DNA from 3 places in the Mycobacterium sp. NGS57 genome. Region 3 is predicted to be linked to each of the others. Evidence: predicted binding sites of a transcription regulator. Region 3 holds the regulator's gene; each other region holds the start of a gene.
What was found. The regulator LexA, encoded in region 3, represses DNA repair genes until DNA is damaged. The targets are predictions, from matches to a motif close to CGAACANNTGTTCG.
Positions count from the first base shown of each region.

Region 1: the regulator LexA is predicted to act here: its motif matches at 8,388-8,401, upstream of cofD (2-phospho-L-lactate transferase).
Region 2: the regulator LexA is predicted to act here: its motif matches at 8,095-8,108, upstream of ruvC (crossover junction endodeoxyribonuclease RuvC).

Region 1 is NZ_JCALCP010000002.1:223,126-233,431, forward strand. Features, by position in the region: gene AC5Y43_RS04450 (LCP family protein) at 1-685, opposite strand, end outside; gene rfbD (dTDP-4-dehydrorhamnose reductase) at 771-1,661, shown strand; gene AC5Y43_RS04460 (glycosyltransferase family 2 protein) at 1,654-2,538, shown strand; gene manB (mannose-1-phosphate guanylyltransferase) at 2,540-3,619, shown strand; gene AC5Y43_RS04470 (NUDIX hydrolase) at 3,675-4,223, opposite strand; gene AC5Y43_RS04475 (Eco57I restriction-modification methylase domain-containing protein) at 4,220-5,800, opposite strand; gene AC5Y43_RS04480 (coenzyme F420-0:L-glutamate ligase) at 5,797-7,167, opposite strand; gene cofD (2-phospho-L-lactate transferase) at 7,164-8,156, opposite strand; gene AC5Y43_RS04490 (WhiB family transcriptional regulator) at 8,499-8,837, shown strand; gene AC5Y43_RS04495 (metallopeptidase family protein) at 8,848-9,270, opposite strand; gene AC5Y43_RS04500 (DUF3499 domain-containing protein) at 9,414-9,887, shown strand; gene AC5Y43_RS04505 (phosphomannomutase/phosphoglucomutase) at 9,957-10,306, shown strand, end outside.
Region 2 is NZ_JCALCP010000001.1:381,609-391,914, reverse strand. Features, by position in the region: gene gabT (4-aminobutyrate--2-oxoglutarate transaminase) at 1-206, shown strand, start outside; gene car (carboxylic acid reductase) at 344-3,817, shown strand; gene AC5Y43_RS02060 (hypothetical protein) at 3,824-4,555, opposite strand; gene AC5Y43_RS02055 (DUF1304 domain-containing protein) at 4,646-5,032, opposite strand; gene AC5Y43_RS02050 (hypothetical protein) at 5,083-5,730, opposite strand; gene ruvB (Holliday junction branch migration DNA helicase RuvB) at 5,881-6,939, opposite strand; gene ruvA (Holliday junction branch migration protein RuvA) at 6,936-7,526, opposite strand; gene ruvC (crossover junction endodeoxyribonuclease RuvC) at 7,523-8,077, opposite strand; gene AC5Y43_RS02030 (DUF4178 domain-containing protein) at 8,225-8,836, shown strand; gene AC5Y43_RS02025 (DUF2617 family protein) at 8,856-9,368, shown strand; gene AC5Y43_RS02020 (DUF4247 domain-containing protein) at 9,365-9,796, shown strand; gene AC5Y43_RS02015 (DUF350 domain-containing protein) at 9,828-10,283, shown strand; gene AC5Y43_RS02010 (polyamine aminopropyltransferase) at 10,280-10,306, shown strand, end outside.
Region 3 is NZ_JCALCP010000001.1:269,008-279,313, forward strand. Features, by position in the region: gene AC5Y43_RS01375 (LGFP repeat-containing protein) at 1-1,955, shown strand, start outside; gene lexA (transcriptional repressor LexA) at 1,968-2,672, opposite strand; gene AC5Y43_RS01385 (LysM peptidoglycan-binding domain-containing protein) at 2,962-3,459, shown strand; gene nrdR (transcriptional regulator NrdR) at 3,550-4,014, shown strand; gene AC5Y43_RS01395 (peroxynitrite isomerase) at 4,044-4,535, shown strand; partial or broken gene AC5Y43_RS01400 (alpha/beta fold hydrolase) at 4,570-4,725, opposite strand; gene AC5Y43_RS01405 (proteasome assembly chaperone family protein) at 4,772-5,743, opposite strand; gene AC5Y43_RS01410 (trypsin-like serine peptidase) at 5,897-6,721, shown strand; gene sthA (Si-specific NAD(P)(+) transhydrogenase) at 6,725-8,131, opposite strand; gene AC5Y43_RS01420 (DUF4192 domain-containing protein) at 8,245-9,315, shown strand; gene AC5Y43_RS01425 (iron-dependent transcriptional repressor DtxR) at 9,327-10,022, opposite strand; gene sigB (sigma-70 family RNA polymerase sigma factor SigB) at 10,156-10,306, opposite strand, start outside.

The DNA of each region.
Region 1 (10,306 bases), on a different contig from region 3:
CGAAGCTGAGCGCCTGCGGGCCGTCGAGGCGCTGGCGGCCGGCGGCGAAGTCGGCGCCCGAAAGCGGTTCGTAAACCGCCTCTTTGAGGCAGACGTCGACGCCGCCGAGCGCATCGGTGATCAACGCGAATCCCAGCAGTCCGATCTCGGCGTAGTGGTCGACGGTGACGCCGGTGAGGTCGGCGACGGTCTTGATCAGGGCCTCACGGCCGGCCTCGGTGCCCTGGGCCGCCGCGTCCTTGGCGGAATCGCCGGCCTTGACCAGGCTGGCCCGCTTGGCCTCCCGGGTCTGGCCGTAGACACCGTTGACCTTCGTCTTGCCCAGGCCCGGCGCCTGAACGTAGGAGTCGCGCGGGATCGAGATCGCGGTCGCCGACTTCCCGTTGTTCGGTATCCGGATCAGGATGATCGTGTCGGTGTTGGTCGCTTCCTCGTCGCCGGCCCGCAGGGTGTCCAGCTCCTCCTGCGACAGCGGGTTGCCGTGCGCGTCGGTGCGGCTGTCCAGGCCGACCAGCAGGATGTCGATCGCGCCGTCGTCGCCGCCCTTGCCCAGCGACGGCGCCGACATGTGGAAGATGCCGTCCTCGAAGGCCCGCACGTTGCTCCAGGCGAGCCCGGTGCCGAGCACCACGGTGAGGGTCAGCACGGCGGCGATCACACGGACCACACGTTGCACAGGCATCACAATAGGTTACTTGCGACACACCGGCTTGGCGCGTAGCCGACCCCGGTGTGCCCAAGGCGTATAGGCGCCGTGCCAGACTCGACACATGTCAGACAGACTCGTGATCACCGGTGCCGGGGGGCAATTGGGCAGCTGCCTGGCGGCGCTGGCCACCTCCCAGGGCCGCGAGGCGCTGGCCCTGACGTCGGCGCAGTGGGACATCACCGACCCCGCCGCGGCCGACCGCATCATCCGCGCCGGCGACGTGGTGATCAACTGCGCGGCCTACACCGACGTCGACGGCGCCGAGAGCGACGAGGCCGGGGCGTACGCGGTCAACGCCACCGGGCCCGAACACCTCGCGCGGACCTGCGCGCGCGTCGGCGCCCGGCTGATCCACGTGTCCACCGACTACATGTTCACCGGCCCCGTCGTCGGCGAGCCGCGTCCCTACGAGCCCAGCGACGCACCCGACGCCCGGGGGGTGTACGCGCTCAGCAAGCTCGCCGGCGAACGTGCCGTGCTGGCGGCGCTCCCGGAGGCCGTGATCGTCCGCACCGCCTGGCTCTACACCGGCGCCGCCGGCAAGGACTTCGTTGCCGTGATGCGCCGGCTGGCCGCCGGGGACGGCCCGGTGACCGTGGTCGACGACCAGGCCGGCACACCGACCTACGTGGCCGACCTGGCCGTCGCGCTGCTGCAGGTCGTCGACGAGCGGGTGCCCGGGCCCATCCTGCACGCCGCCAACGAGGGCGCGGTCTCGCGCTTCGAGCAGGCGCGCGCGGTGTTCGAGGAATGCGGCGCCGACCCGGCGCGGGTGCAGCCGGTCAGCACCGACCAGTTTCCGCGCCCGGCGCCGCGGCCGACCTATTCCGCGCTGGGCAGCCGGGAGTCCGCCGCGCTGGGCCTGACGCCGCTAAGGCCCTGGCGCCCTGCGCTTGTCGCGGCGCTGGCCGCGTCACCAAGCGAACGCCCGGTACCCTCTACGCGTGACTGACGTCCTGCCGGTCGTGACGGTGACCTACTCGCCGGGCCCGCACCTGGAGAGGTTCCTGGCCTCCCTGTCGCTGGCCACCGAGCGCCCGGTCAGCGTGGTGCTGGCCGACAACGGCTCCACCGACGGCACCCCGCAGGCGGCCGTCGAGCGCTACCCCAACGTGCGGCTGTTCGACACCGGCGCCAACCTGGGCTACGGGACCGCGGTCAATCGCGCGGTCGCGCAGCTCGACCAGGCACACGACTGGGTGATCGTGGCCAACCCCGACGTCCAGTGGGGCCCGGCCAGCATCGACGCCCTGCTGGACGCCGCCGCGCGCTGGCCGCACGCCGGCGCGCTGGGCCCGCTGATCCGGGATCCCGACGGGTCGGTGTATCCGTCGGCGCGGCATCTGCCCAGCCTGATCCGCGGCGGCATGCACGCGGTCGTCGGGCCGTTCTGGAAAACCAACCCCTGGACGGCGGCCTACCGCCAGGAGCGCCAGGAGCCCAGCGAACGCGCCGTCGGCTGGCTGTCGGGATCGTGCCTGCTGGTGCGCCGGTCGGCGTTCCGCCAGGTCGGCGGATTCGACGAGCGCTATTTCATGTATATGGAGGACGTCGACCTCGGCGACCGGCTGGGCAGGGCCGGCTGGCTGAGCGTGTACGTGCCGACGGCTGAGGTCCTGCACCACAAGGGCCACTCCACCGGCGGCGACCCGGCCAGCCACCTGGCCGCGCATCACCGCAGCACCTATACCTTCCTGGCCGATCGGCATTCGGGGTGGTGGCGCGCGCCGCTGCGCTGGACCTTCCGGGGGTCGTTGGCGCTGCGGTCGCGGCTGATGGTGCGCAGCTCGCTGCGCAGCCGCAGACGCAACCTGGCGGGACGGCGCTGACGTGGGAGCCGCCCAGGTTGACGCGGTGGTCCTGGTCGGGGGCAAGGGCACCCGGCTGCGGCCGCTGACGCTCTCGGCGCCCAAGCCGATGCTGCCCACCGCCGGGCTACCGTTTCTGACCCACCTGCTGTCGCGGATCGCCGCGGCGGGCATCGAGCACGTGATCCTGAGCACCTCGTATCAGGCCCAGGTGTTCGAGGCCGAGTTCGGCGACGGGTCCAAGCTGGGCCTGCAGATCGACTACGTGACCGAAGAGAACCCGTTGGGCACCGGCGGCGGCATCGCCAACGTCGCCGGCCGGCTGCGCCACGACACCCTGATGGTGTTCAACGGCGACGTGCTGTCCGGCGCCGACCTGGGCCAGCTGCTGGAGTTCCACCACGCCAACCGCGCCGACGTCACCCTGCACCTGGTCCGGGTGGGCGACCCGCGGGCGTTCGGCTGCGTGCCCACCGACGAGCAGGGCCGGGTCACCGCGTTCCTGGAGAAGACCCAGGACCCGCCGACCGACCAGATCAATGCCGGCTGTTATGTGTTCGCGCGCAACGTGATCGACCGGATCCCGCGCGGCCGCCAGGTCTCGGTGGAGCGCGAGGTGTTCCCGGCACTGCTGTCGGACGGCGGTGTCGGCGTTTATGGCTACGTCGACGCCACCTACTGGCGCGACATGGGCACGCCCGAGGACTTCGTGCGCGGCTCGGCGGACCTGGTGCGCGGCATCGCCCCGTCCCCGGCGCTGCACGGCCAGCGCGGCGAGCAGCTGGTGCACGACGGCGCGGCGGTGTCGCCGGGCGCGGTGCTGATCGGCGGCACGGTCGTCGGGCGTGGCGCCGAGATCGGTCCCGGCGTCCGGCTGGACGGCGCGGTGATCTTCGACGGGGTGAAGGTCGAGGCCGGCAGCGTGATCGAGCGCTCGATCGTCGGCTTCGGCGCCCGCATCGGCCCGCGGGCGCTGATCCGCGACGGGGTGATCGGCGACGGCGCCGACGTCGGCGCGCGCTGCGAGTTGCTGCGCGGCGCGCGGGTGTGGCCCGGGGTGGCCATTCCCGACGGCGGGATCCGCTACTCGTCCGACGTGTGAGGCCGGCACGAGCGTGCGGCTGGCTTCACACTCGGTGCCGACTGTGCGGCTGGCTTCACAGTCGGCGGGTCGCCCGCGAAACCAGGTACTCCAGCGCGTGATCGGTGCCGTCGGGCAGCGCGCCGACGGGCCACCAGCGCAGGTCCTCGGACTCCTCGCTGATCGCGATCCGCGCGCCGGGCGGCGCGTGCGCCACGAACTGCAGGTCGAGGTGGCGGGTCGGCACGCCCAACGAGCAGGTGACCGGATGGACGTGCACGGCGGCCAGCTCGGGGTCGATGCGCAGGCCGTCGACGCCGGACTCCTCGGTGGCCTCGCGCAGCGCCGCGCCAACGATGTCTGTGTCGCCGTCGTCACTGTCTTCACAGTGCCCACCCAGCTGCACCCAGCGGCCCAGGCGGCGGTGCAACGTCAGCAGCGTCCGCGATCCGGTGTCGTCGAGCACCAGCGCCGACGCGGTGACGTGGCCCGGCACGCACTCGCGGCGGCAGGCGTCTTCGCGGGCGTGCACGAATGCCAGCACGGCGTGGCGCAGCGAGTCCTGCGCCGGGTCGGGGGCCCGCCACCCGGTGAGCGCCGAAATCGCAGAATCGCGCAGCGTCAACGGGATCCGCGCCTCATCCGGCGGTCGCGCAGCGACGCCCAGGCCGCGCGGCACCCCGCGACCACCTCGCCGGGCAGGCCGAGGCCGTCGATCAGGACGTGGCGGTCGACGAGGTCGAGCGCCTTGTCGGTTTCGTTGGCCTTCAGCAGCAGGTCGACGTCGCGGGCGAGTTCGGCGTCGGCGTACGCCGGCGCGGGGATGGGCAGTTGCTCGGCCTCGCGGGGTTCCAGCTCCAAGATGCCCCCACCGTAGCTGCGGCCGAGGATCTCGGCGAAGGCGAACGTCACGCTGTTGTGGAACACCGCGGCCAGCGCGGCCGGGTCCGTCCCGGGCGCGAGCCGGACCCGGTGCACGGTGTCGGTGCTCGTCGCCGCGGCGGCGTTGACGGTCAGCCGCGGCGCCCGGTGGATCTGGCGCAGCAGGAACAGGTCTGGAACCCACAGCGACGGCGTGGTCCACCACGGGGTGCGGATGGAGCACTTGTAGCCCCGGTGCACGCCGGCGGCCTCACCCGCGTCGATGTGCGCGACGACGGCGGCGTCGGTGGGCTCGGCGGACGCGTCGAGCAGCCAGGTCCGCTGGCCGGCCGCGAGATCGGCTGCGCGGCAGTCGGTGTCGTAGACCAGGCCGGACAGCTGGGCGCTGCGCGAGACGAGCGGGACGCAGTGCGGCCGCAGTCCCAGCCCGCCGGCCTGGGCGTCGGTGAAGGTGAAGAAGCTGTTCCGCCCCGTCACGATGCCGACGTCCACCCCGGCCAGCGACCCGAGCCGGGTCAGTTCCGGCGAAGCCTGAAGCGTGCGCAGCAGCCGGATCGCGGCGGGGGCGAGGAAGTATTTGGTCCACTTCTCGTTTTCGTGCAGCAGCGCCGGCTCCGAAGGGAGACGTTCGAAGTCGGCGTGCGCCAGCGCGTCGGCGTCCTCGAGGTGGACGGTGCGGATGCGGGCCGGCCCCGCGCCGGTCACACCGCAGAACAGCACCACCTCCTGCTGGACGCCGTCGAACACCAGCCGCTCGAACGTCAGCAGCGTGATGTCGCGGTAGCGGCTCAGCAGAAACTCGCGCAGCGGGGCGGCATAGCCGACCTGGAGCAGCTCGGCGGGCAGCACCAGGCCGACGCGTCCGCCGTCGCGCACCAGGACCGTGCTCGCCACGACGAAGGGGACCCAAGCATTGGTCAGCCGGCTGGGGCGCAGGCCCTCGCCGCGCATCAGCTCCAACGCCGGCTCCCGCTGATCGGCGGCCCAGTTGCCGAAGCGGATGTAGGGCGGGTTGCCCGCCACCCCGTCCCAGCCGCCGACGTCCGCCCCGGCCATCCACGTGAACAGGTTCCCGGCGTCGACGGGAGCGAACTCGCCGGCCTTGGCCGCCTCGGCCGCCACCAGTTCCACACCGCGCACCCCGTCGCCGAGCCTGGCCAGCTCGCGCAGGATCGCGCCCTCGCCGCAGGACGGCTCGAGGATCCGTGGGCCGGCGTCGCGCACCCAGCGGGCCAGGAATCGGGCGACGGGCGCCGGCGTGTAGTAGCCGCCGCGCACCTTGTCGGGCGATGCCGCCACCTTGCCCGCGAACGTCGTCATTTGCGGATCAACAGATCCCCGGCGTCGACCGGGTCGCGTGGGCCGGGGGGATCCAGGGCATGGCCGATCGCGATGGCGCCCAGCGGCTCCCAGTCCGCGGGCAGCTCGAGCTCGGCGCGCACCAGGTCGGCGGCGAAGATCGTCGAGCCGATCCAGCAGCTGCCCAGCCCGCGCACCGCGAGAGCGACCAGCAGCGCTTGCACGGCCGCCCCGACGGCGACCGTGAACATCGTGCGCTCGGCGTCGGTGCGCCGGGCGTCGGGATAGGCGTGGGCTCCCTCGGGGACCAGGAACGGGATCACCACTTCGGGTGCGTCGTAGAGGATCTGGCCGCGCGCCACCCGGCGCTCGATGGAGTCGGCGGCCCGGCCGTCGGCGGCGAGATCGGCACGCCACTGGTCTTTCATCCGGTCCAGCAGCCGGACGCGGGTGGCCGCGGTCCGCAACCACACGAACCGCACCGGGCGGGTGTGGTGGGGGGCAGGGGCGGTGAGGGCCTCGGCGACGGCGGACTCGATCAGCTGCCGCGCCACCGGTTCGTCGCTGAAGCGGCGCACCGAGCGGCGCAACAGCTGGGCCTGCCGGCGGCCCGCGTCGAGGGCCTCGGCGGTGCCGAGCCAGAACAGGTCTTCCTCGCCGGGGCGCAGCAGTTGCCGGGCCGTGGAGCCGTCGTCGGTCACGGGCAGCCCGCGCACCACGGCCACCGGCAGCGCGGTCAGTTTTCCCTTGACCAGGTCGGCGGCCGCGGCGACCTCGTCGGCGATCGCGACCTCGGTGACGAGCAGCTCGTTGCCGTACGGGTCGACGGCGCCCGAATAGCTGTGCAGCACACGAAGACCGGCCGCGCCGATCGCCGCGTCGATCTGGCCGTTGCGCCAGGCGCGGCCCATCGTGTCGGTGATGACCACGGCGACGTCGACGCCCAACCGCTCCCGCAACCCGGTGCGCAGCGCCGCGGCGCTGGCGTCGGGGTCGACCGGCAGCAGGGCCAGCTCGTCGCGCCCGACGTTGGATCCGTCCACCCCTGCCGCGGCCTGCACCAGGCCGAGCCGGCTCTCGGTGATCAGCGTCCGGCCCTTGCGCGCCAGCACCCGCACCGCCTCGGAGTCGACGAGCTTGCGGCGCAGCCGATCCCGCGCCTCGGCGTCCCGCGGCGCCGGCACCAGGCGGCCCTCGCACTTGGACACCACCTTGCTGGTCACCACCACGACGTCCCCGTCGCGCAGCCAGGGCGCGGCCGCGGCCAGCGCCGCACCCAGGTCGTCGCCGGGGCGGAACTCGGGCAGCCCCGCCACCGGCAGGATCTCGACGGCGGCCCCGGTGCCATGGTCGCCGCGTTGCGGCGCCGGTGTGCCTGAGTCGGTCACGTCACGCCCGCCAGCTCGAGCCCCGCGCTGACCATCTCGGCGGTCGCCTTCGGGTCGCTCATCAACAGCGGCACCGCGCGCACCGCGACCCCCTCGATGCCGGCCGAGTCGCCCTCGGCGATCAGCCAGCAGTCCAGGATCCCGGTGGCCTTGCGCGCACCGTAATGCCGGCCGACGGCCTCGGCGGTGGATTCGACCCCGATGACGGACAGGCAGGCATCGGCCATGCCGCGCAACGGCTTTCCGCCGATGATCGGCGAGTAGCCGACGACGGGTGCCGCGGCCTTCCGCAACGCGCCGCGGATGCCCGGCACGGCGAGGATGGCGCCGACGCTGACCACCGGGTTCGACGGCGCCAGCAGGATCACGTCGGCGTCGCCGATGGCGGCCACGGCTTCGGCTGCGGCGCTGGCCTTTTCGGCGCCGACGAACGCGAAGCTGTGCGTGGGCACCTGCGCCCGGTAGCGCACCCACCATTCCTGGAAGTGGATCGCGCGCCGGCTGTCGTCGTCGGGATCGGTGATCACCACGTGCGTCTCGCAGCGGTCGTCGGTCACCGGCAGCAGCCGCGCGCCCGGTTGCCAGCGGTCGCACAGCGCGGCGGTGATCTGTGACAGCGGGTAGCCGGCGTTCAGCATCTGGGTGCGCACCAGGTGGGTGCCCAGGTCGCGGTCGCCCAGCGCAAACCAGTCCGGCTGCACGCCGTAGCGCGCCAATTCCTCCTTGGCGTGCCAGGTTTCGTCGCGGTGACCCCACCCTCGCTCCGAGTCGACGCCTCCACCTAAGGTGTACATGCAGGTGTCCAGATCCGGACAGACACGCAACCCATGGATCCAGGCGTCGTCGCCGATGTTGACGATCGCGGTGAGTTCGTGGCCGTCGGCATCCGGGCGCCGCTGGTTTGCGAACTGACCGAGCCCGAGCAGCTGTTGAACCCCCAGCAGGAACCGGGCGCCGCCAACCCCACCGACCAGAGCGGTGACTTTCACTTGAGCTTCACAGGGCTCGACAGTACTGCCCGGCCGGGGCACCCGTTTCGACGACCGAAACGGGATGTGATCGACACGCCGAAGACCCCAGACAACAGAAACGCCGAAATTTCGTAACGAGATGATATGGAAATGCGGCAGAACGCTTGACCAAGCAGGTCAACAAGTGTCTAATCACAACAGTGTCATTTCCCGGTTGGCCGGCCGGTTCCGGTGTCGCAGACCGAGATTCGATCACTTGTTCGAATTGTCTGTACATCAGAACAGTGGGAATTCACTATCTCTCTCAAATCAAGCTGAGGAGGCGGACGAAGCATGTCTTATGAGCACCTTCGGGGCGTTATGACAGGCACACCGCGCACCACCATCGGCACGGCGCCGGCGGCGACCGTCCGTCCGCACCTGACCGTGGTTCCTGACACCCCAGTCGTTTTCGAGCCCGAGCCCCTTCCCCTGCCCACCCCGGACCAGTGGCAGGACCGCGCGTTGTGCGCGCAGACGGACCCCGAGGCCTTCTTCCCGGAAAAGGGCGGCTCGACCCGCGAGGCCAAGAAGATCTGCCTGGGTTGCGAGGTGCGCCACGAGTGCCTCGAGTACGCCCTGGCCCACGACGAGCGCTTCGGCATCTGGGGCGGTCTGTCCGAACGCGAACGCCGCCGGCTCAAGCGCGGCATCATCTAAGACGCCAGCCCTATTCGTCGTCGATGGTGGGGTCGATGACCTGGGGCTCGACGTCCAGATAGATCGCCACCTGGGCCACGAGGATCTCGTGCAGCAACTCGTCGAGTTCGACGGTGTCCTTGGCTCGCCTCTCAATCGGCTTGCGGAACAAGACGATTCGCGCCCGCGTGGCATTTCCGCGAACATCGACGCCGGCCGGGATCAGCCGGGCGAGCGCGATCGGCCCGTCGGCGATGACCTCGGGCGGCCACTGCACGCTGTCGGGGTCCTTAGCGGCGATGCGGGGGATTTCGTCGACGGCCACGTCGAGCTCGGACACCCGCTCGTGCCAGCGGCGCTCGATGGGTTCGTAGGCCTCCAGCACTGCCATGTCGAACCGCTCGGCCCGGCTGCGCCAACCGGGCACGCTCGGCGGCAGCAGCGGGCCGCGCATGTCGCGCCCCCGCCGGGCGCCGCGGGAGGAAGCCGAGCGGCGCGTTTCGCCCACGCGCCGATGGTAACGGTTGGACATCGCGGGCCCCTCGGATGCGCGTGTCCGGCGCTGCCTGGGCCTTTTTGCGCGATAGCCTTTGCGACGTGAACGTTCCCCGTCGCTGTTGCCGGCCCGGGTGTCCGCACTATGCCGTGGCGACCTTGACGTTCGTCTACTCGGATTCGACGGCAGTCGTCGGCCCGCTCGCCACCGCGCGCGAACCGCATTCGTGGGATCTGTGCGTCGGCCACGCCGGCCGGATCACCGCCCCCCGCGGATGGGATCTGGTGCGCCACGCCGGCCCGCTGAATTTCGAGCCCGCCCACCCCGACGAGGACGACCTGGTCGCCCTGGCCGACGCGGTACGCGAGGGTCGCCCGCGCGACGTGGCGGCCGCCGCTCCGCTGAACGGCTTCGCCCCCGCCATGGGTGCCGTGGGCGCCACGGGCGCTGAGGCCCCCCTGCAGCACGCCGGCGCGCATGCCACCGCGCCGAGCAGCGGTTTGCTCGCACCGCCCGAGCGCCGGTCGGGACGGCGCCGCGGGCATCTGCGGGTGTTGCCCGACCCCAGCGACTGAGGCGGGCGCCCGGGGGCCGATAGGCTGACGCCCAGAGCCCCAGCAATCCATGGCGTCAGGAGTTTCGCAATGTCCCGGTCCGCCGCGACCGTTCGCCGTGTCGTCAAGGCCTACGACGTGCGCGGGCTGGTCGGCGAGGAGATCGACGAGTCGCTGGTCACGGATCTGGGGGCCGCGTTCGCTCGGCTGATGCGCGGCGAGGGCGCTACGCGGGTGGCGATCGGCCACGACATGCGGGACAGTTCGCCGGCGCTGTCGGCCGCCTTTGCCGACGGGGTGACCGGCCAGGGGCTGGACGTGGTGCGCATCGGGCTGGCGTCCACCGACCAGCTGTACTTCGCCTCCGGGCTGTTGGACTGCCCCGGCGCGATGTTCACCGCGAGCCACAACCCGGCGGCCTACAACGGCATCAAGCTGTG
Region 2 (10,306 bases), 110 kb from region 3:
CCATCGAGCTGGTCAAGAGCGGCACGGCCGAACCGGACGCCGAGCTGACCGAGGCGCTGTCCACCGCGGCGCACGCCGCCGGGGTGATCGTGTTGACCTGCGGCATGTTCGGCAACATCATCCGGCTGCTGCCCCCGCTGACCATCAGCGACGAGCTGCTCATGGAGGGCGTCGAGGTGCTGACCGGGAGCCTCGCCGGGCTCTGAGACCCCGGTGGCCGATTTCACAAGGACTCGCCGCCGCCACGTCATTGAGGAATAACGTTAGTTTCGCTAACGTTCTAGGGGTCAGCGCAACGCCGCGCAAATCGGAACTTCCTTCTTGTCCACTAAGAGGCACCGCCATGTCGAATCCCGTTGTTGACCCGCGGCTCGAGCGCCGCATCGAAGAACTCACCGCCACCGACCCACAGTTCGCCGCCGCCGCCCCGAGCCCGACGGTCGTCGCGGCCCTCGAACAACCCGGCCTGCACCTCCCGCAGGTGATCCGGACCGTGCTCGAGGGTTACGCCGACCGGCCGGCCCTGGGCCAGCGCGCGGTGCAGTTCGTCGAGGACCCCACGACCGGGCGCACCTCGGCCGAACTGCTCCCCCGCTACGAAACCCTCACCTACCGCGAGCTCGGCGACCGCGTCGACGCCCTGGCGCGCGCCCTGGCCGACGGGCCGGTGCGGGCCGGCGACCGGGTGTGCGTGCTGGGCTTCAACAGCGTCGACTACACCGCCATCGACATCGCGCTCGGGACGATCGGCGCCGTGTCCGTCCCGCTGCAGACCAGCGCGGCCATCGCCCAGCTGGGGCCCATCGTTGCCGAGACCGAGCCGCGCGTCGTCGCGGCCGGCGTCGACCAGCTGGCCGACGCCGTCGAGCTGATCCTGGCCGGACAGCCACCCGTCGCGTTGGTGGTCTTCGACTACCACCCGGAGGTCGACGACCAGCGCGAGGCCTTCGATGGCGCTGTCGCCGCCCTCTCCGACACCTCGGTGACGGTCGAGACGCTGGCCGACGTCATCGCGCGCGGGAAAGAGCTGCCGGCCGCGCCGGCCGCCGCGCCGGACTCGGATGACCCGTTGGCGTTGCTGATCTACACCTCGGGCAGCACCGGCGCGCCCAAGGGCGCGATGTACCCGCAGAGCAACGTCGCCAAGATGTGGCGGCGGTCGGCGCGCAACTGGTTCGGCGAGAGCGCCGCGTCGATCACCCTCAACTTCATGCCGATGAGCCACGTCATGGGCCGCGGCATCCTCTACGGCACCCTCGGCAACGGCGGCACCGCCTACTTCGCGGCCCGCAGCGACCTCTCGACCCTGCTGGAGGACCTCGAGCTGGTGCGCCCCACCGAGCTGAACTTCGTGCCGCGGATCTGGGAGACGCTCTATGGCGAGTTCCAGCGCCGGATCGACCGCGGGGAGCCCGAATCCGAGGTGCTCGCCGAGCAGCGGCAGTACCAGCTGGGCGGCCGGTTCATCTTCGCGATGACGGGCTCGGCGCCCATTTCCCCGGAGCTCAAGCAGTGGGTCGAGTCCCTGCTCGAGATGCACCTGATGGACGGCTACGGCTCCACCGAGGCGGGCATGGTCCTGTTCGACGGCGAGGTGCAGCGCCCGCCGGTCGTCGACTACAAGCTGGTCGACGTCCCGGATCTCGGCTACTTCTCCACCGACCGGCCGTCTCCGCGCGGCGAGCTGCTGCTCAAGACCGAGAACATGTTCCCCGGCTACTACAAGCGGCCCGAGGTCACCGCGGACGTCTTCGACCCCGACGGCTACTACCGGACCGGGGACGTCGTCGCCGAGGTCGCTCCCGACCGGCTGGTGTACGTCGACCGCCGCAATAACGTGCTCAAGCTGGCGCAGGGCGAGTTCGTCACCGTCGCAAAGCTCGAGGCGGTGTTCGGCAACAGCCCGCTGGTCCGGCAGATCTACATCTACGGCAACAGCGCGCACCCCTACCTGGTGGCCGTGGTCGTGCCGACCGACGAGAACGCGCCGAAGCAGGCCATCGCCGACTCGCTGCAGACCGTCGCCAAGGAGGCCGGCCTGCAGTCCTACGAGGTGCCGCGCGACTTCATCATCGAGACAACGCCTTTCACGCTGGAGAACGGCCTGCTGACCGGCATCCGCAAGCTGGCGTGGCCGAAGCTGAAGCAGCACTACGGCGAGCGGCTGGAGCAGCTTTACGCCGAGCTGGCCGAGGGCCAGGCCGACGAGCTGCGCACGCTGCGCGAAAGCGGCGCCGACGCGCCGGTGCTGCAGACGGTCAGCCGGGCCGCCGGCGCGCTGCTGGGCAGCGCCCAGCTTGTTGGAGCGGACCTTCCGTCCGACGCGCACTTCACCGACCTGGGCGGAGACTCGTTGTCGGCCTTGACATTCGGCAACCTGCTGCGCGAGATCTTCGACGTCGACGTGCCGGTGGGCGTCATCGTCAGCCCGGCCAACGACCTGGCCGCCATCGCCGACTTCATCCAGGCTGCGCTTGCACCCGCAGGCACCAAGCGGCCCAGCTTCGCCTCGGTGCACGGCCGTGACGCGGTCGAGGTGCACGCGGGCGATTTGACGCTGGACAAGTTCCTCGAGGCGTCGACGCTGGCCGCCGCGCCCGAGCTGCCCAAGCCCACCTCCGCGGTGCGCACGGTCCTGTTGACCGGGGCGACCGGCTTTCTTGGTCGCTACCTGGCGCTGGAATGGCTCGAGCGGATGGACCTCGTCGACGGCAAGGTGATCGCCCTGGTGCGCGGCAAGTCCGACGAGGAGGCCCGCGCCCGGCTCGACAAGACCTTCGACAGCGGAGACCCCGAGCTGCTGGCCCATTACCGGCAGCTGGCCGCCGACCACCTCGAGGTCCTCGCGGGCGACAAGGGCGAGGCCGACCTGGGCCTGGACCAGCCAACCTGGCAGCGGCTGGCCGACACCGTCGACCTCATCGTCGACCCGGCCGCCCTGGTGAACCACGTGCTGCCGTACAGCGAGCTGTTCGGCCCGAACGCGCTGGGCACCGCCGAGCTGATCCGGATCGCGCTGACCACCAAGCAGAAGCCGTACGTCTACGTGTCCACGATCGGGGTGGGCGACCAGATCAAGCCCGGCCAGTTCGTCGAGAACGCCGACATCCGGCAGATCAGCGCGACGCGCGCGGTCAACGACAACTACGCCAACGGCTACGGCAACAGCAAGTGGGCCGGCGAGGTGCTGCTGCGCGAGGCCCACGACCTGTGCGGCCTGCCCGTCTCGGTGTTCCGCTGCGACATGATCCTGGCCGACACCACCTACGCGGGACAGCTCAACCTGCCGGACATGTTCACCCGGCTGATGCTGAGCCTGGTCGCCACCGGCGTGGCGCCCGGTTCGTTCTACGAGCTGGACGCCGACGGCAACCGGCAGCGCGCGCACTACGACGGCCTTCCGGTCGAGTTCATCGCGGCGGCGATCGCCACGCTGGGGGGCGACGTCACCCGAGGTTTCGAGACCTACCACGTGATGAACCCGTACGACGACGGCCTCGGCCTCGACGAATACGTCGACTGGCTCGTCGACGCGGGCTACCCGATCCAGCGCGTCGCCGACTACGGCGAGTGGCTGCGCCGGTTCGAGGGATCGATGCGGGCCCTGCCCGAGCGGCAGCGCCAGTACTCGCTACTGCCGCTGCTGCACAACTACCAGAAGCCGGAGCAGCCGATCCGCGGATCGATGGCCCCGACCGAGGTGTTCCGCGCCGCGGTGCAGGAGGCGAAAATCGGCCCGGACAAAGACATTCCGCATGTCTCCGCGCCGATCGTCGTCAAGTACGTGACCGACCTGCAGTTGCTCGGATTGCTCTGAGACAACTCAGCGCTGGGGATGGGGCCAGCGCAAGTACGCCTCGCCCCGCGAGCCGGCGCCGCCCTGCTGCTGGCGACGCCAGCGCCGCTTCGGCTCGCCCGGATCGAGGCGCGGCTTGGTCAGCGCGCCGGAGGACACTTCAGGCTCTCGAACGGGCTCGCGAACCGGCTCTTGAAGGGGCTCGTGCAGCCCCGACACGTAGGCCGGCTCTTCGGCCGCCCGCGGGGCTTCGGCGGGCTCGGTGTGCCACTTGGGCTCCACGTCACGGGCGAGGCGCGCCGCCGTGCGCGCCAGGACCACCCCGCCGACGAACACGATCAGCGCGCCCAGGCCGGTGAAGTAGGAGACCTCGAGCGCGGCCCGCTTGCGATCCGTCGCCGCGATCGGGTCGCCGGCGGATCCGATGCCCAGCAGCGGGGCGACCTGCCCGCCGACCACGAACCACGCTCCGGCCAGCACCGCGAGCCAGCCGCCCAGCATCGCCGCGACGCGGTTTCCGGCCAGAATCAGCAGCAGGCCACCGATCACGGTGGCGGCCCCCGGAAGCACCTCGAGCCAGCCGCGCGCCGACGACCACGCCCAGTCCTTGTCGGGCGTGTAGGCGAAGTTGAAACGCGGGCCCACGAACGGGATCAACGCGCCCCATACGCCCAGGAGCACCAGGATCAACCCGCTCACCGTTCCGCGGGAGCGCGGCATGGTCAGCGCGCCCGGATGGTCCCTATCTGCGTGTGTCATCTTCTCCCCCTTTTCGCGAACCGGTCCCGTTTCCGGCCCCGGCTGGGATACCCGAGCTCGTGGGAAGTAACCGCTGAAGGACCCGGCGCGTTACGGGCGCAGGCCGATGGCCAGCAGGACGACGGCGATCAGCGGCACGACGCCCTGGACCAGCGCCGCCCGGGCCTTGTCCGGCGCGGACAGCAGAAGCACCGCCGCGGCGGCGACCATGGACCCCAGGCCGGCAAAGATCAGCGCGACCCCGACCGCCGTGTCGCCGAGAACCACCGCGGGAATGCCGAGGCCGCTGACGATCGCCAGGAACAGGTTGTAGAAGCCCTGGTTGAAGGCGAGCAGCTTGGTGGTCTCGGCCTCTTCGGCGGTCAGCCCGAACCGGGCCCGGGTGCGTTCGGAGGTCCAGGTGAACGACTCCATCGTGAAGATGTAGACGTGCAGCAGGGCTGCCAGCGCCGTGAAGACCAACCCGGCGGTTTTCATCGGCCCTCCTCGCCGGGGCCCCGCTGGCCCCGCGAGAAGAATATAGATCCCTAGACGCCTGCGTGGTGACGTCGGTGGAAGAGCCCGCCCCCGGCGCGCCGGCGGAACAGGCCGGCGCGGGTGCGCTCACGCGGCGCCGGCTCGGCCGACTCGTTGTAGAGGGCCGGTTCCCCGGCTTGCGCGGTCGTCAGCGGCGCCGGCTCGGTCGCGACGACGTCGCGCGCGTGCCGCACCGCCACCCGCGCCAGGGCGGCCCCGCCCAGGAACACGATCAGCGCGCCCAGGCCGGTGAAGTAGGTGACGTCGAGCAGGGCCCGCTTCAGGTCGGCCGCCGCCACCGGCTGGCCGACGTCCCCGATGTGCAGCGTCGACGCGAACGCCCGGCCGACCACGAACCAGGCGCCGCCGAGCACCGCAAGCCAGCCGCCGACCATGGCCCTGGCGCGGCTTCCGGAGATCAGCAGCATCAGACCGCCCACTGCGGTGACGACCCCGGGGAAGACCTCCAGCCAGCCCTTGGGCGCCGTCCACGTCCACGCCGGGTCGGCCGTGTACGCCCAGTCGATGTTGGGCCCGAAGAACGGGACCAGCGCGCCCCACGCGCCCAGCAGGATCAGGGCCAGCCCGAGCACCGCGCCGCGGGAGCGTGGCATGTACGCCGCGCGGGAGTTTTCGTAGCCGGCAGCCGTGTGCGTCATCTGAATCGCCTCCAACAGGTAGTTTCAGCTACCCGCACGGATACCCGATCGGCGGTTTCGTAACCCAGGCCGGGCCAGTCGAACCTGCGCTCAGATCGCGATTCCGGCCGAATCGACGCGCTGCTTGCAGTCTCGACGCGCGCAAAGCGCTCAGTCGAACAGGCCCGGCTGACCCAGGCCCGCCGCCCCGGCCGGCGGCACCAGGCCCAGGTGTGTCCAGGCCTGCGCGGTGGCCACCCGGCCGCGCGGGGTGCGCGCGACCATGCCGGCCCGCACCAGGAACGGCTCGCACACCTCCTCGACGGTGGCGGCCTCCTCGCCCACCGCCACCGCCAGCGTCGACACCCCGACCGGGCCGCCGCCGAAGCCGCGGGTCAGCGCCGACAGCACCGCCCGGTCCAGGCGGTCCAGGCCCAGCTCGTCGACGTCGTAGACCGCCAGCGCGGACTTGGCGACGTCGCGGGTGATCACGCCGTCGGCGCGGACCTCGGCGAAGTCGCGGACCCGGCGCAACAGCCGGTTTGCGATGCGCGGGGTCCCGCGCGAGCGGCGCGCGATCTCGGTGCCGGCCTCGGTGCCCAGCTCGATGCCGAGAATCCCGGCCGAGCGCGCCAGCACCCGCTCCAGCTCGGCGGGCTCGTAGAAGTCCATGTGCGCGGTGAAGCCGAACCGGTCGCGCAGCGGGCCGGTCAGCGCGCCCGACCGGGTGGTCGCGCCGACCAGGGTGAACGGCGCCACCTCCAGCGGAATCGACGTCGCCCCGGGGCCTTTCCCGACCACGACGTCGACGCGGAAGTCCTCCATGGCCAGGTAGAGCATCTCCTCGGCGGGCCGCGCGATGCGGTGGATCTCGTCGATGAACAACACGTCGTGCTCGACCAGGTTGGACAGCATCGCGGCCAGGTCGCCGGCGCGTTCCAGCGCGGGGCCCGACGTCACCCGCAACGACGAGCCGAGCTCGGCGGCGATGATCATCGCCAGCGACGTCTTGCCCAGCCCCGGGGGGCCGGACAGCAGGATGTGATCCGGTGTGCCGCCGCGGTTTTTGGCTCCCTCGATGACCAGCTGCAGCTGTTCGCGCACCCGAGGCTGGCCGATGAACTCCCCCAGCGTGCGGGGCCGCAGGCTGACGTCGATGTCGCCCTCACCAGACACCAGCGCCCCCGAAACTTCGCGGACGTCGCGATCGGAGAAGTCGTCGTCGCTCATTTCTTACCCAACATGGACAGCGCCGCGCGCAGCGCGCCGGACCGGCTGGCCTCGGGCTCGTCGGCCAGCACCTTGTCGGTGGCCTCCTCGGCCTGCTTGGCCGCGAAGCCGAGCCCAATCAGGGCTTCCACCACCGGGTTTCGCACCGCGTGGCCGTTCAGCCCGGCGGGTGCTCCGACGGCGGCCGCCACACCCACCTTGTCGCGCAACTCCAACACCATGCGTTCGGCGCCGCGTTTGCCGATGCCGGGCACCCGGGTCAGCGCGGCGACGTCGCCGTCGTGCAGCGCCTGCCGCAGGGTCGCGGCGTCGTGCACGGCCAGCGTCGCCATCGCCAGCCGGGGCCCGACCCCCGACACCGACATCAGCGTCAGGAACAGGTCGCGGGTTTCGTTGTCGGAGAACCCATACAGCGTCATCGAATCCTCGCGCACGATCATCGCGGTGATCAGCCGGGCCTCGCTCCCGCACCGCAGCGTCGCCAGCGTCGACGGCGTGGCGTTGACCCGGTAGCCGACGCCGGCCGCCTCGATCACCGCGTGGTCGAGGGCCACCTCGAGCACCTCGCCGCGCACCGCGGCGATCATCGGGCGGCCTTCAGCTTGGCCAGATAAGCGTGTCGCTGCTGGGCGGCCAGCGCTTCGGCGGCGGCCATCCGGGCGATCATCGGCGCCCGCCAGCAATGGCAGATGGCCAGCGCGAGCGCGTCGGCGGCGTCGGCCGGTGTCGGTTTGGCTTGCAGCCCAAGGATTCTGGTGACCATCGCGGTAACCTGCGCCTTGTCGGCGGCGCCGTTGCCGGTGACCGCCGCCTTCACCTCGCTGGGGGTGTGGAAGTGCACGTCGATGCCGCGCCGGGCCGCCGCCAGCGCGACCACCCCGCCGGCCTGCGCGGTGCCCATCACGGTGGTCACGTTGTGCTGGGAGAACACCCGCTCGATGGCCACCACCTCGGGCCGGTGGGTGGCCAGCCAGTGCTCGACGGCGTCGCTGATGGCCAGCAGCCGCTCGGGCAGGCGCGCGTCCGACGCGGTGCGCACCACGTCGACGTCGAGGGCGACGACGCTGCGCCCGCGCCCGCTTTCCACGACCGACAGCCCGCAGCGCGTCAGCCCGGGGTCGACGCCCATTACCCGCATTGCCCCGCTCCTTCGTACGAACAGCTGTTCGATAGCCTAACGGTCGGTGCCGACGGGCCCCGGTAGGACACGCGGCGCCGGAGGCCCCAAAAGCTGTTAACTTAAAGCCGACGTTCGCTCGAGCACTGCGGCAACGGAAGGTGTGACGTGGGAACTGTCCTGGTCCTCGTGGCGATTGTGCTGTTCATTGCGTCGATCGTGGTCCTCGTCATCGCTTTGCGGCGGCCCCGGCAGCCGGCGGCGCCGGGTGGGCGCCAGGATCCGCTGTCCTTCAACGCGATGCCCCAATTCGGGCCCCGCCAGCTCGGGCCCGGCGCCATCGTCAGCTATGGCGGCGTCGACTACGTGGTCCGCGGGTCGGTCACCTTTCGCGAGGGCCCGTTCGTGTGGTGGGAGCACCTGCTGGAGGGCGGGGACCAGCCGATCTGGTTCAGCGTCGAAGACGACGACGGGCGCCTGGAGCTGGCGATGTGGGTCACCCGCAAGGACCTCGCGCTGCAGCCCGGCGGCCCGTACGCCGTCGACGGCGTGACGTTTCACGAGTCCGAGCGCGGCCGGGCCTCCTACACCACCGAAGGCACCACCGGGCTGCCGGCCGGCGGCGAGATGGAATTCGTCGACTGTGCCAACGCCGACGAGAGCGCCCTGCTGTCGTTCGAGCGCTGGGCCGCCGACATGCCGTGGGAGATCTCGACGGGCAAACCGGTGCTGCCCGGCGAGCTCACCGTTTACCCCGCGCCCCCGCCTTCGTCCCCTTAGCGCCAGAGGAGCCCCGCCGGTGCCCCTGCATCAGCTCGCCGTGACGCCGGCGGACGTGTCCGGCGAACGGCTGGGGCTCGCACTCAACGCGCCCGCGCCGGTGCCGCTGGCCACCAGTTCCCTACCCCACCCCGGCGGGGGCGCGCTACTGCTCGGCGTCCTCGGTGCCTCGCACGTCGTCGCGGTCGAACACGTTAAAGGCCGCTTCTCCGAACAGGTTTCGTGCACCGCCCGCGGTGCCGGGATGGACCTGCCCGACCAGACCGACGCGCCCGGCTACAGCCTGCGATCGCGCACCGCAACGCACGACGAGGCCAGCTTCCGCCGGCTGGCGAGCGAGCTGCGCGACCGGTGTGCCCGGCGACCGGGGTGGCTCGGGGGCACCTTTCCCGGCGACGACGCCGCGCTGACCGCCCTGGCCGCCGAACCCGACGGCGCGGGCTGGCGATGGCAGACCTGGCACCTGTACCCGCGCACCCCGGTGGGGTCGGGCGGCGTGGTGGTCCACACGTCCAGCCGGTGGCGACCATGAGCCGCAATCGGCTGTTTTTGACCTCGGGCGCGCTGGCCGTCGCCGCCGTCGTGTCGCTGATCTTCGGACTTACGTTGCTGCACAAGGACATTGGGTCCTACATCGCGAAGCACTATCACGAGTACGCGCGCGACGCGAACGGGACGCGCTACTCCTGCACCGGTCCGCCCGAGCAGGTCGCCAACACGCTGGCCAACTACGCGGCCCCCGAGGCGCGCGCCGCCAACGGCACCAGCCAATACCTGCGCTACAGCCACGACATCGTGATCGTCGGCCCCGACGGCGGCTACCCGTGCAGCATCCGCGTCGAGCCGCTCAGCGCCGGATACAGCCACGGCGCGTTCATCTTCCTCGGCCCCGGGTTCTTCCCCGGATCCCCGTCGGGCGGCGCCGGCGGCTCACCCGGCGGCCCGGGCGGGACCAAGTGATGTCTTAGCGGTTCGAGCAAAGGAGACAACCATGTACCTCGCCGTCGAGATCGGAACCATCGACCTCAACCCGGTTCTGAAGGGCGTCGTCGCGACGATTTTGTACTTCGCGGTCGGCATGGCGGTGCTCGTCGTGGGGTTCTACATGGTCGACGTGCTGACCCCCGGCAAGCTGCGCCAGCTGGTGTTCGTCGACCGCCGGCCCAACGCCGTCGTCGTCGCCGGCGCGATGTACATCGCGCTCACCACCGTGATCATCAGCGCCATCACCAACAGCTACAGCCAGCTGGGTCAGGGGCTCGTCGGCGTGGCGGTGTACGGGCTCATGGGGGTGGTGCTGCTGGGCGTCGCGCTGCTGACGCTGCACCTGGTGATACCGGGGAGCTTCCACGAACACGTCGAGGAACCGGAGCTGCACCCGGGCTCGTTCGCGGTCGCGCTGATGCTGCTGGCGGTGGGAGGAGTGACCGCCGCGGCGGTGTCATGACGCCCCACCGGCGCTGGCGCGCC
Region 3 (10,306 bases):
ACAAATACGAGTCGCTGGGCGGTCCGGCCGGCAGCGATCTGGGATTCCCCACCATCAACGAGGTCCCGGGCCTGGCGGGCCCCGATAGCCGCGTGGCCACCTTCTCCGCCGGCGACAAGCCGGTCATTTTCTGGACATCCGAGCACGGCGCGTTCGTCGTGCGCGGCGCGCTGAACACCGCATGGGACAAGCTGGGCAGCTCGGGCGGCGTGCTGGGCGCGCCGACGGGCGACGAGACCCACGACGGTGAGGTCGCGTCCCAGAAGTTCAGCGGCGGCGAGATCTCCTGGAACCGCACAACCAAGGAGTTCACCACCGCCCCGGCGGCGCTGGCCGATCAGCTCAAGGGTCTGCAGGTCACGATCGACCCGGCCGCGGCCATCAACGCGGCCTGGCGCGCGGCGGGCGGAGCCACCGGCCCGCTGGGTGCCAAGCAGGGCGGGCCGTATCCGATCGGCGGCGACGGCATCGCGCAGAACTTCGCCGGCGGCAAGGTGTTCTTCAACCCCGCCACCGGCGCGAACGCCCTGGAAAGCGACATCCTCGCCAAGTACGAGTCGCTGGGCGGCCCGGTCGGCAGCGACCTCGGCTTTCCCACGGCCAACGAGTCCGACGGGGGCCTCGGGCCCGCCAGCCGGATCGCCGCGTTCGCCGCCGCGGACAAGCCGGTGATCTTCTGGACCCACGACCACGGCGCGTTCGTCGTGCGCGGCGCGATGAAGGCCGCGTGGGACAAGCTGCGCGGTCCCGGCGGCAAACTGGGCGCCCCGGTCGGCGACCAGTCCGTGACGGGCGACGTGGTCTCGCAGCAGTTCAGCGGCGGCAAGATCTCGTGGGACCGGACGAAGAACGCGTTTTTCACCGAGCCGTCGAACCTGGCCCCCTTGCTGTCCGGTCTGCAGGTGTCCGGGCAGAACCAGCCGAGCACCGCGGCGATGCCCTCCCATGGCAAAAAGCTCGACTGGCACCGGTGGTGGCCGCTTGCCCTCATCCCGCTGGCGGTGCTGCTGGTGCTCGCGGCATTGGCGACCTGGTGGCGCCGTCGTCGCACTCCGCGTGCCGCCGCCGAAACCCCCGGCCACGAGCCCCAGCCCGAAACCGACGCCTACGAGCCGGCCGCCGACGGGCGCTGGAGCGCCGGCGACACTGCCCACAACGGCGATGCGACCACCGACCATTTCGTGCGCGGCGACCTCAACCCGCCCGAGCAGCAGCCACCGGCCGAGGCCCCGCCCGCCGCGCGGGTGAGCTGGAGCCGCGGCGGCGGCGAGGGGACCGCGGAGGAAGACCCCGACGCGGTGCAAACGGATTCCATCCCCGTCGTCTCGGCGGCCGCCTTGTCCGAGGCCGGCTACGCCGACGCTCCGGTGCAGGCCGAGCAGCAGGGCTATTCCGAGCCCCAGGACGCCGGCTACATCGACGCCGAGTATGAGGAGGCCGGCTACGACGACTACGCGGAACCCGGATATCCGGACGTCGCCGTTCCGCGCACCCGCCCCGAAGCCGCCTACCTCGCTGCCGACGAAGCCGACGGAGCCGACGAAGCCGCCGAAGCCGACGAAGCCGGCGGAGCCGGCGAACTCGGGGAGCCGGACGTCGCCTACGCCGCGGATGTCGTGGACGACGACATTCCCGCCGCCGTCGTCGACGAAGAACCCGACGTCCCGATCGCCCTGGGGTCCGAGGCGGAGCAGCGCGCGGGTCGGCACGCGGCTTTTGATGACGAGGAGCTGCCGGAGGTGGCCGGCGCCGCGCCGGTGGCCGGCGGGCGCCCGACCATCCACCTGCCGCTGAACGACCCGTACCAGGCGCCCGACGGATACCCGATCAAGGCCAGCGCCCGCTCCGGGCTGTACTACACCCCGGGCAGCGAGCTCTACCACGACACGCTGGCCGAACTCTGGCTGTCCAGCGAGCAAGTCGCGCAGGCCAACGGCTTCATCAAGGCCGACTGAGCCGGCCGCGCGTCAGACCTTGCGGATCACCGTGACGACCTTGCCGAGGACGGTCGCGTCGTTGCCGGGGATGGGGTCGAACGCCGGGTTGTGCGGCATCAGCCACACCTGACCGCCCGCGCGCTTGAACGTTTTGACGGTGGCCTCGCCGTCGATCATGGCCGCGACGATGTCGCCGTTGTCGGCGACGTGCTGCTGGCGCACCACCACCCAGTCGCCGTCGCAGATCGCGGCCTCGACCATCGAGTCGCCCACGACCTTGAGCAAAAACAGCGTGCCCTCGCCGACCAGCTCGCGCGGCAGCGGGAAGACGTCTTCGACGGCCTCCTCGGCGAGGATCGGCCCGCCCGCGGCGATGCGCCCGAGCACCGGGACGTAGCTGGGCTCGGGCAGGGCGTCGGAGCCGGCGACGTCGGTCACCGGCGCCCGCGCGGCCCCGGCGCTCTCGTCGGCGCCGCGCACGTCCACGGCGCGGGGGCGGTTCGCGTCGCGGCGCAGGTAGCCCTTGCGCTCCAGCGTGCGCAGCTGATGCGCCACCGAGGATGTCGACGTCAGACCCACGGCGTCGCCGATTTCCCGGATGCTCGGCGGGTAGCCGCGCGTGGTGACCGACTCGCGGATGACGTTCAAGATGGTGCGCTGCCGTTCGGTCAGCGCGGAGTCCACGGATTGCAACCGGCCGTCCGCGGTTGATGGCGTGTCGTTGCTGTCGTCCATGCACTGAATGTAGCCGCGCCGCGGCAAAGAATCAAACATGTGTTCGACTGGTGTGTCGGGCCCGGCCGCGGGGGGAATAACAAGTGTGTAACTTTCGCGCGGATCGGGTATTTGGGCGCCATGACCGTGATGTACGGGGCGCGCACCCACCCAGCCGTCGGGAACTTGTCGGTGGGGGCGTCTAGCGTTTGGCTCGTGCGACACGCTTCGCTCAAATGTTCGGGTTTCGAACACACGAGCGACTATTGTCGAACACACGAGCGAGAACGAGTTGACCGGAGGAACGCAGATGACCATCATCCACGCAGTCTCGCCGCGCACCAGTAGCGTCCGCCGCCCGGTCAACGGGCCGGCGCAGGGGCCTCGTGCCGGCCACCGTGCTGGTCCGGCCCGCACCCGCAGGCCCGGGCCGTCCCGGCCGGCGGGTGCGCCCACGCGCTACTACGGCACCGGCGTCGCGATGTCGGTAATCCCGCACCGCAGGCGTCCCGTCACGGTGCTCACGACGCTGGGCCTGGCGCTGGTCGCCGGGATCGTCACCGTGTGGCTCGGCCTGATGGCCAACCTGGGCCAGGCCGCCAACGACGCCGCGGGCGCGGGCGCCGCCGCGGTGCCCGACCGGCTCGCCGTCGTGCGGGTCGAACCGGGGGAGTCCCTGCAGGATGTCGCGCACCGGGTGGCCCCGGACGCGCCGGCACGCCAGGTCGCCGAGCGCATCCGCGAGCTCAACGATCTCAACTCGCCGGCGCTGGCCGCGGGCCAGACGCTGATCGCGCCGGTGGGCTGACCGCGCGGGAGCGCGCGGGTACGCTTTCAACGTCTTTCGAAGTTCTGGGGTTCTGCATCCCTGGCAGGTGAGCACGGCGAAGGAGCGGTCATGCACTGTCCGTTCTGCCGCCACCCCGACTCCCGGGTGATCGACTCACGGGAAACCGATGAGGGGCAGGCCATTCGGCGCCGCCGGTCGTGCCCCGAGTGTGGCCGGCGCTTCACCACCGTCGAAACCGCGGTCCTGGCGGTGGTCAAACGCAGCGGTGTCACCGAGCCGTTCAGCCGGGAGAAGGTCATCAGCGGCGTCCGCCGGGCGTGCCAGGGCCGCCAGGTCGACGACGACGCGCTGAACCTGCTCGCCCAGCAAGTGGAAGACACAGTGCGGGCCGCCGGGTCGCCCGAGATCCCCAGCCACGAGGTCGGTCTGGCCATCCTGGGTCCGCTGCGCGACCTCGACGAGGTGGCCTACCTGCGGTTCGCCTCGGTTTACCGGTCGTTCGAGTCGGCGGAGGACTTCGAGCGGGAGATCGAGACGCTGCGCGCGCACCGCGACGTGTCGGCTCCCGGCTGACGGGGCCGCCCACTCGCTAGGCTGTTTTCATGCCGCCCGACTTGCATCCCGATCTCGAAGCACTGGCGCCGTTGCTGGGGACGTGGGGCGGTGAGGGCTCGGGCAAGTACCCGACGATCGAGCCCTTCGAGTACGTCGAGGAAGTCACCTTCGCCCACGTGGGCAAGCCGTTTCTGGCCTACACCCAGAAGACCAAGGCGGCCGCCGACGGCAAGCCGCTGCACGCCGAGGCGGGATACCTGCGGGTGCCGCGGCCCGGGCAGCTCGAGTGGGTTCTGGTCCATCCGAGCGGCATCACCGAGATCGAGGTGGGCACGTATTCGGTGGACGACGGCGTCATCGAGGTGGAGCTGTCGACGAGCGCCGGCGGCACGATCGGGCTGGCCCCCAGCGCCAAAGAGGTTACCGCGCTTGGGCGTTCGTTGCGCCTCGACGGCGACGAGCTGTCCTACTCGGTGGACATGGGTGCCGTCGGGCAGCCGCTGCAAAACCATCTCACGGCGGTGTTGCACCGGCGCTGAGCGCGACGAAAGTCGTTGCCCCGCTGAGAGATCAGATGGCGCTGCCGACGACGGTCACCCGCTCGACGTCGAGCACGGACAGCAGGTCGCGCATCCCGTTGGCGTAGGCGGCCACCTAGTAGTCGGCGCGTGGTTTGTCGGACTTCCCGTGCCCCAGCAGGTCCGGCGCGATGACCGTGAATCTGGGCGCCGTGACCTCGCGCACCGGGCGAAGGTTGCTCCTGCGCTTGGTCGATTCAGGCCCGGTCGTCGTCGTCGGGCTTCTTCTCCGCCTGTTGGGCGAGGAAGCGCTCGAACTCGGCGCCAAGCTCGTCGCCGCTGGGCAGATCCCCGTCGCGAGTCAGTAACGACCTGTTCTCCTGAGCGTCGATGAAGGCATCGTACTGACGCTCCAGCGCCGCGACCACTTGGGCCACCTCCGCGCTGGACTGGACCTGCTCGTCGACCTTGGCCCGGATCTCCGCAGCGGCGTCGGTCAGCGCCGACAGCGGCAGCTCCAGCGATCCGCTCTTGGCCACCTGCTCGAGCAGCGCCTGGGCGGCGGCCGGGTAGTCGGTCTGCGTCAGGTAGTGCGGGACGTGCACGGTGAAGCCGACGACCTCGTGGCCGTGCTGGGCCATCCGGTATTCCAGCAGGTTGGACGCGCTGCCGGGAACCTGGATCTCCGAGATCCAGGGCTGGAAGTCGGCGATCAGCTCCTTGTTGTTGGAATGCGCCGTCAGCGTGATCGGCCGCGTGTGCGGCACCGCCATCGGGACGGTGCCCAGGCCGATAGTGCGCCGCACGCCCAACCGCTCGGCGAGCAGGCGCACGGCGGTGACGAAACGCTCCCACTTGAGGTCCGGCTCCATGCCCGCCAGCAGCAGAAACGGGTTGCCGGCGCTGTCGCGCAGGGCGTAGAGGGTCAGCTCTGGGTCGTCGTAGTTGGTGAAGTGGTCGGTCTTGAAGGTCATCAACGGCCGCCGCGAGCGGTAGTCCAGCAATTCGTCGATCGCGAAGGATGCGACCAGCTCGGTGTCCAGGGCGGCCCGCAGGTGCGCGGCGGCCAGGCGAATCGCATGACCGGCGTCGGAGAACCCCTCCAGGGCGTGCACCAGCACCGGGCCGCGGCCGTCGGCCGTCGACAACTGGGGCGCCGGGAACTCCAGCTCGTACATCCCGGGCTGCCCTGGCTGGTAGTCGTCATCCGGGCTTTGATGGCGGGCCATCGGGGTTTCCTCCTCTTCGGGAACCTCTCCAGGGTGCCCTACCCAGTGTCGCCCGAATCGGCGGGCACCCCTATGAAACAGCAAACCTTCGCGCGCACGGCGGCCGGCCGGGTTTCTGCCGGGCGCCCCGCGGTCGGGCATGATGGACACGAAATGCGCATACTGATGCTGTTGCTGTGCTCGGGGGTCGGCCTGGCGACGTTGCTGACGTCGTGCACCCGGCCCGCCGACCCTGCGGCGCGCCCCGTCGTCACCACGCCGGTGGCCACCAAGCCCGTGCAGCGTCTCAGCCAGCCCCAGCAGACCGCGGTCGCCGCCCCGGTCGACCCCGACCGGCGCGTCGGCGCCATCTTCATCAACGACGGCCCGCTGCACGTCTGCACGGGCTCGGTGGTGCACTCGGCGACCGGGAATCTCGTGATGACCGCGGCGCACTGCCTGGCCGGGGCCGCCAAGCTGATCTTCGTCCCGGGTTTCGCCGGCGACGCCCCGCCCGCCCCGGCCGACACGTGGAAGGCCGACGCGGTCTACCTCGACCCGCGCTGGACCGCCGCCAAGGACCCGCGCGCGGACTATGCGATCGTCCGGGTCAGCAACGACGCCGGCGTGGCGGTCGAGTCGCGCGTCGGGCTGGCGTTGACCCTGGGCACCGCGCCGCCGCCGGGCACCCACGTCACGGTCCTGGGCTATCCGGCGGGCGTCGGCGGCGCACCGATCGGCTGCCAGGCCAACACCGCTGAAAACGACAGCGGGTTTCCGGCGTTCCCGTGCGAGGGGCTGGTCGACGGCACCAGCGGCGCGCCCTGGGTCAGCGGCACCACCCTCACCGGCCTGATCGGCGGTTTCCAGCGTGGCGGGTGCGCCGCGGACGTGTCGTACTCCGCCCCGTTCGACGCGCAGACCGCGCAGTTGCTGGCCCGCGCCGAGGCCGGCGGCCCCGGCGACCCGGTGCCCAACGACCTCGACGACAGCTGCTGACCCTCAGCGCCGGAACTGGCTGAGCGCCCGCATCTTGTTGGTCACGTCCAGCGCGGCAACCTTGTAGGCCTCCGAGAACGTCGGGTAGTTGAACACCGCGTCGACCAGGTAGTCGATGGTGCCGCCGCAGCCCATCACGGCCTGCCCGATGTGCACCATCTCGGTGGCGCTGGTCCCGAAGATGTGCACCCCGAGCAGCCTGCGGTCGTCGGTGGACACCAACAGCTTGAGCATGCCGTAGGAGTCGCCGGCGATCTGGCCGCGGGCCAACTCCTTGTAGCGGGCGACGCCCACCTCGTAGGGGACCGAGTCCTTGGTCAGCTCCACCTCGGTGGCCCCGACGTAGGAGATCTCGGGGATCGAATAGATGCCGATCGGCTGCAGGTCGGTGATGCCGTCGGTCGGCTCGCCGAACGCGTGGTAGGCGGCCAGCCGGCCCTGTTCCATCGACGTCGCGGCCAGCGCCGGGAACCCGATGACGTCGCCGACGGCGTAGATGTGCTCCACCTTGGTCTGGAACGTCCCGTCGACCCAGATCCGCCCGCGGCCCTCGACCTCGAGCCCGGCGTTGTGCAGGTCGAGGTGATCGGTCTGGCCCTGGCGTCCCGCGGAGTACATGACCGTCTCGGCGGGGATCTGCTTGCCGCTGGCCAGGGTGGTGACGGTGCCCGCGGCCCCGACGTCGACGGCGGTCACCTCCTCGCCGAAGCGGAATGTCACCGCCAGGTCGCGCAGGTGGAACTTGAGCGCTTCGACCACCTCGGGGTCGCAGAAGTCCAGCATGTCGTCGCGCTTTTCCACCACGGTGACCTTGGTGCCCAGCGCGGCGAACATCGACGCGTACTCGATGCCGATCACGCCGGCGCCGACGACGACCATCGACGCCGGCAGCGACTTGAGGTCGAGGATGCCGTCGGAGTCGAGCACCCGTTCCTCGTCGAACTCGACCCCGGACGGCCGCGCCGGCCTGGTGCCGGTGGCGATGACGATGTATTCGCCGCTCACCGTGGTCATCTCGCGGCGCCCCGGGTCCTCGACGACGATGGTGTGCGGGTCGACGAACCGGCCGTGGCCCACCAGCAGGTCGATCCGGTTGCGCATCAACTGGTTGCGCACCACGTCGATCTCCTTGCCGATCACGTGCTGGGTGCGCGCCAGCAGGTCGGCGGGGGTGATCCGGTCCTTTACGCGGTAACTCGCACCGTACAGCTCGCGCTGGGTCATGCCGGTGAGGTAAAGGACGGCCTCGCGCAACGTCTTTGACGGGATCGTGCCGGTGTTGACGCAGACGCCGCCGAGCATCCGGCCGCGTTCGACGATCGCCACGGACTTGCCCAGCTTGGCCGACGCGATCGCGGCCTTCTGGCCCCCCGGCCCCGAACCGATGACGACGATGTCGTACTCCTGCATCGAACCCATGGATAGACGATACGGCCCACAGTCGGGACTTTCTCCACAGGCGAGTGGCCGGATGTCGTTGCGTGAGCACGACTCGACGGTGCCTGCCGTCAGCGTTGGTGCCCATGACGAACCAACGACCTGAGCATCACGCAGATTTCGAACTCAACCGCCCCGGGACGCTGATCGCGGCGCTGCCCGCCGTTCTCGGTTTCGTTCCGGAGAATTCGTTGGTAGTGGTGTCCGTGGACGACGGCGAAATGGGCGCGGTGTTGCGGGTGGACCTGTCCGAGAAGCTGGTGCACGGGGTCGGCAAACTCGCCGAACTCGCCGCCGCCGCCGCGCCGCAGGCCGCGATCGCGGTGATCGTCGACGACAAGGGCGCCCCCTGCCCGGGATGCAACGACGAGCACCGGCAGTTGTGCGAAGCGCTCGCAGAGGCGTTGTCGCACTACGACATTGAGCTGTGGGCCGCGCACGCCGTGGATCGGGTGGCCCCGGGCGGGCGGTGGCATTGCGTGGACGGCTGCGGGGCGGGCGGCACGATCGACGACCCCTCGGCCTCGCCGCTGGCCGCCGCGGCGGTGTTCGACGGGCGGCGGCTCTACCGTCGTCGCGCCGACCTGCAGGCCGTCATCGCCGTCGAGGACCCGGACCGCAGCGCGGGGCTGGCGGGCGTGCTGCGGCGGCAGGTCGCCAAGCGGGAACTGGCGCATCGCTCCGACCCCATTGGGTGCGAGCGCCGCGACGTGAAGGCCGCGATGGCCGCCGCCGCCCGCCTCGCCGGCGGCGCGACGCTGTCCGCCGCCGAGCTCGCGGCCCTGGGCTGCGCGCTCACCGATGTGCAGGTGCGCGACACGCTGTACGCCCTGGCGGTCGGCGAATCGGCGGACGAGGCCGAGTCGCTGTGGGCGCTGCTGGCGCGCACCCTGCCCGAGCCGTGGCGGGTCGAGCCCCTGGTGTTGTTGGCTTTCAGCGCCTACGCCCGCGGCGACGGCCCGCTGGCGGGGGTGTCCCTGGAGGCGGCGCTGCGCGGCGACCCCGGCCATCGGATGGCGGGCATGCTGGACCAGGCGCTGCAGTCCGGCATCCGCCCGGAGCGCATTCGGGACCTGGCGGTCAGCGGCTACCGGCTGGCCAAGCGGCTGGGAGTGCGGCTACCGCCGCGGCGCGACTTCGGCCGGCGCGCGGGCTGACCGGCTGGGCCTCAGACCTTTTCGACCTTGACGGCGTGCGCCATCTCGTGGGGAAGGGTGACGTTCTCGTGGCCCGGGATGAGGATGGTGACCCCGCCGCCGGCGGGGCTGGTCTCGACGGTCACCCGGGCGTTGGGAACCACCCCGGCGTCCTTGAGTCGGGTGATCAGGTCGATGTCGCCCTGGACGTGTTCGGTGAGCTGGCGCACCACCACCGCGACCGGCGACCCGGCCGGCAACTCGGTCAGCCGGACCAGGTTGACGTCGTCGGCGCCGGACTCCGGGCCCACGCCGAGGTCCAAAAGACCCGGGATCGGGTTGCCGAAGGGCGATGTCGTCGGGTGGTTGAGCACCTTGATCAGCCGCCGCTCCACGTCCTCGCTCATCACGTGCTCCCACCGGCATGCCTCGGCGTGCACCTCTTCCCAGGGCACCCCGATGACGTCGACGAGCAACCGCTCGGCGAGGCGGTGCTTGCGCATCACGGCGATCGCGAGCGTCCGGCCCTTGTCGGTGAGTTCCAGATGGCGGTCGCCGGCCACGTGGAGCAGGCCGTCCCGCTCCATCCGCGACACGGTCTGGCTGACGGTCGGGCCACTCTGCTCGAGACGTTCGGCGATACGGGCACGCAGCGGCGTCACGCCCTCTTCCTCGAGGTCGTAGATGGTCCGCAGGTACATCTCGGTGGTATCAACCAGCTCGTTCATCCAGCACCCTCCATTGACGCTGAGTCTACTTGGCCAGCTGCGCGAATGGGTGTAACGGTTCCCAGGCATGCAGTATGCCCGCCGCAGTCGCGGCGGGCATACCGTCTTGTTACCTGGCTCTAGTTGACGGGCCTCAGCTGGCGTACGAGCGCAGCCGATCGGCCCGCTCGCCGTGGCGCAGCTTGGACATCACGTCCCGCTCGATCTGGCGGACCCGCTCGCGGGACAGGCCGAACAGCTTGCCGATCTGATCGAGGGTGCGCGGCTGGCCGTCGTCGAGCCCG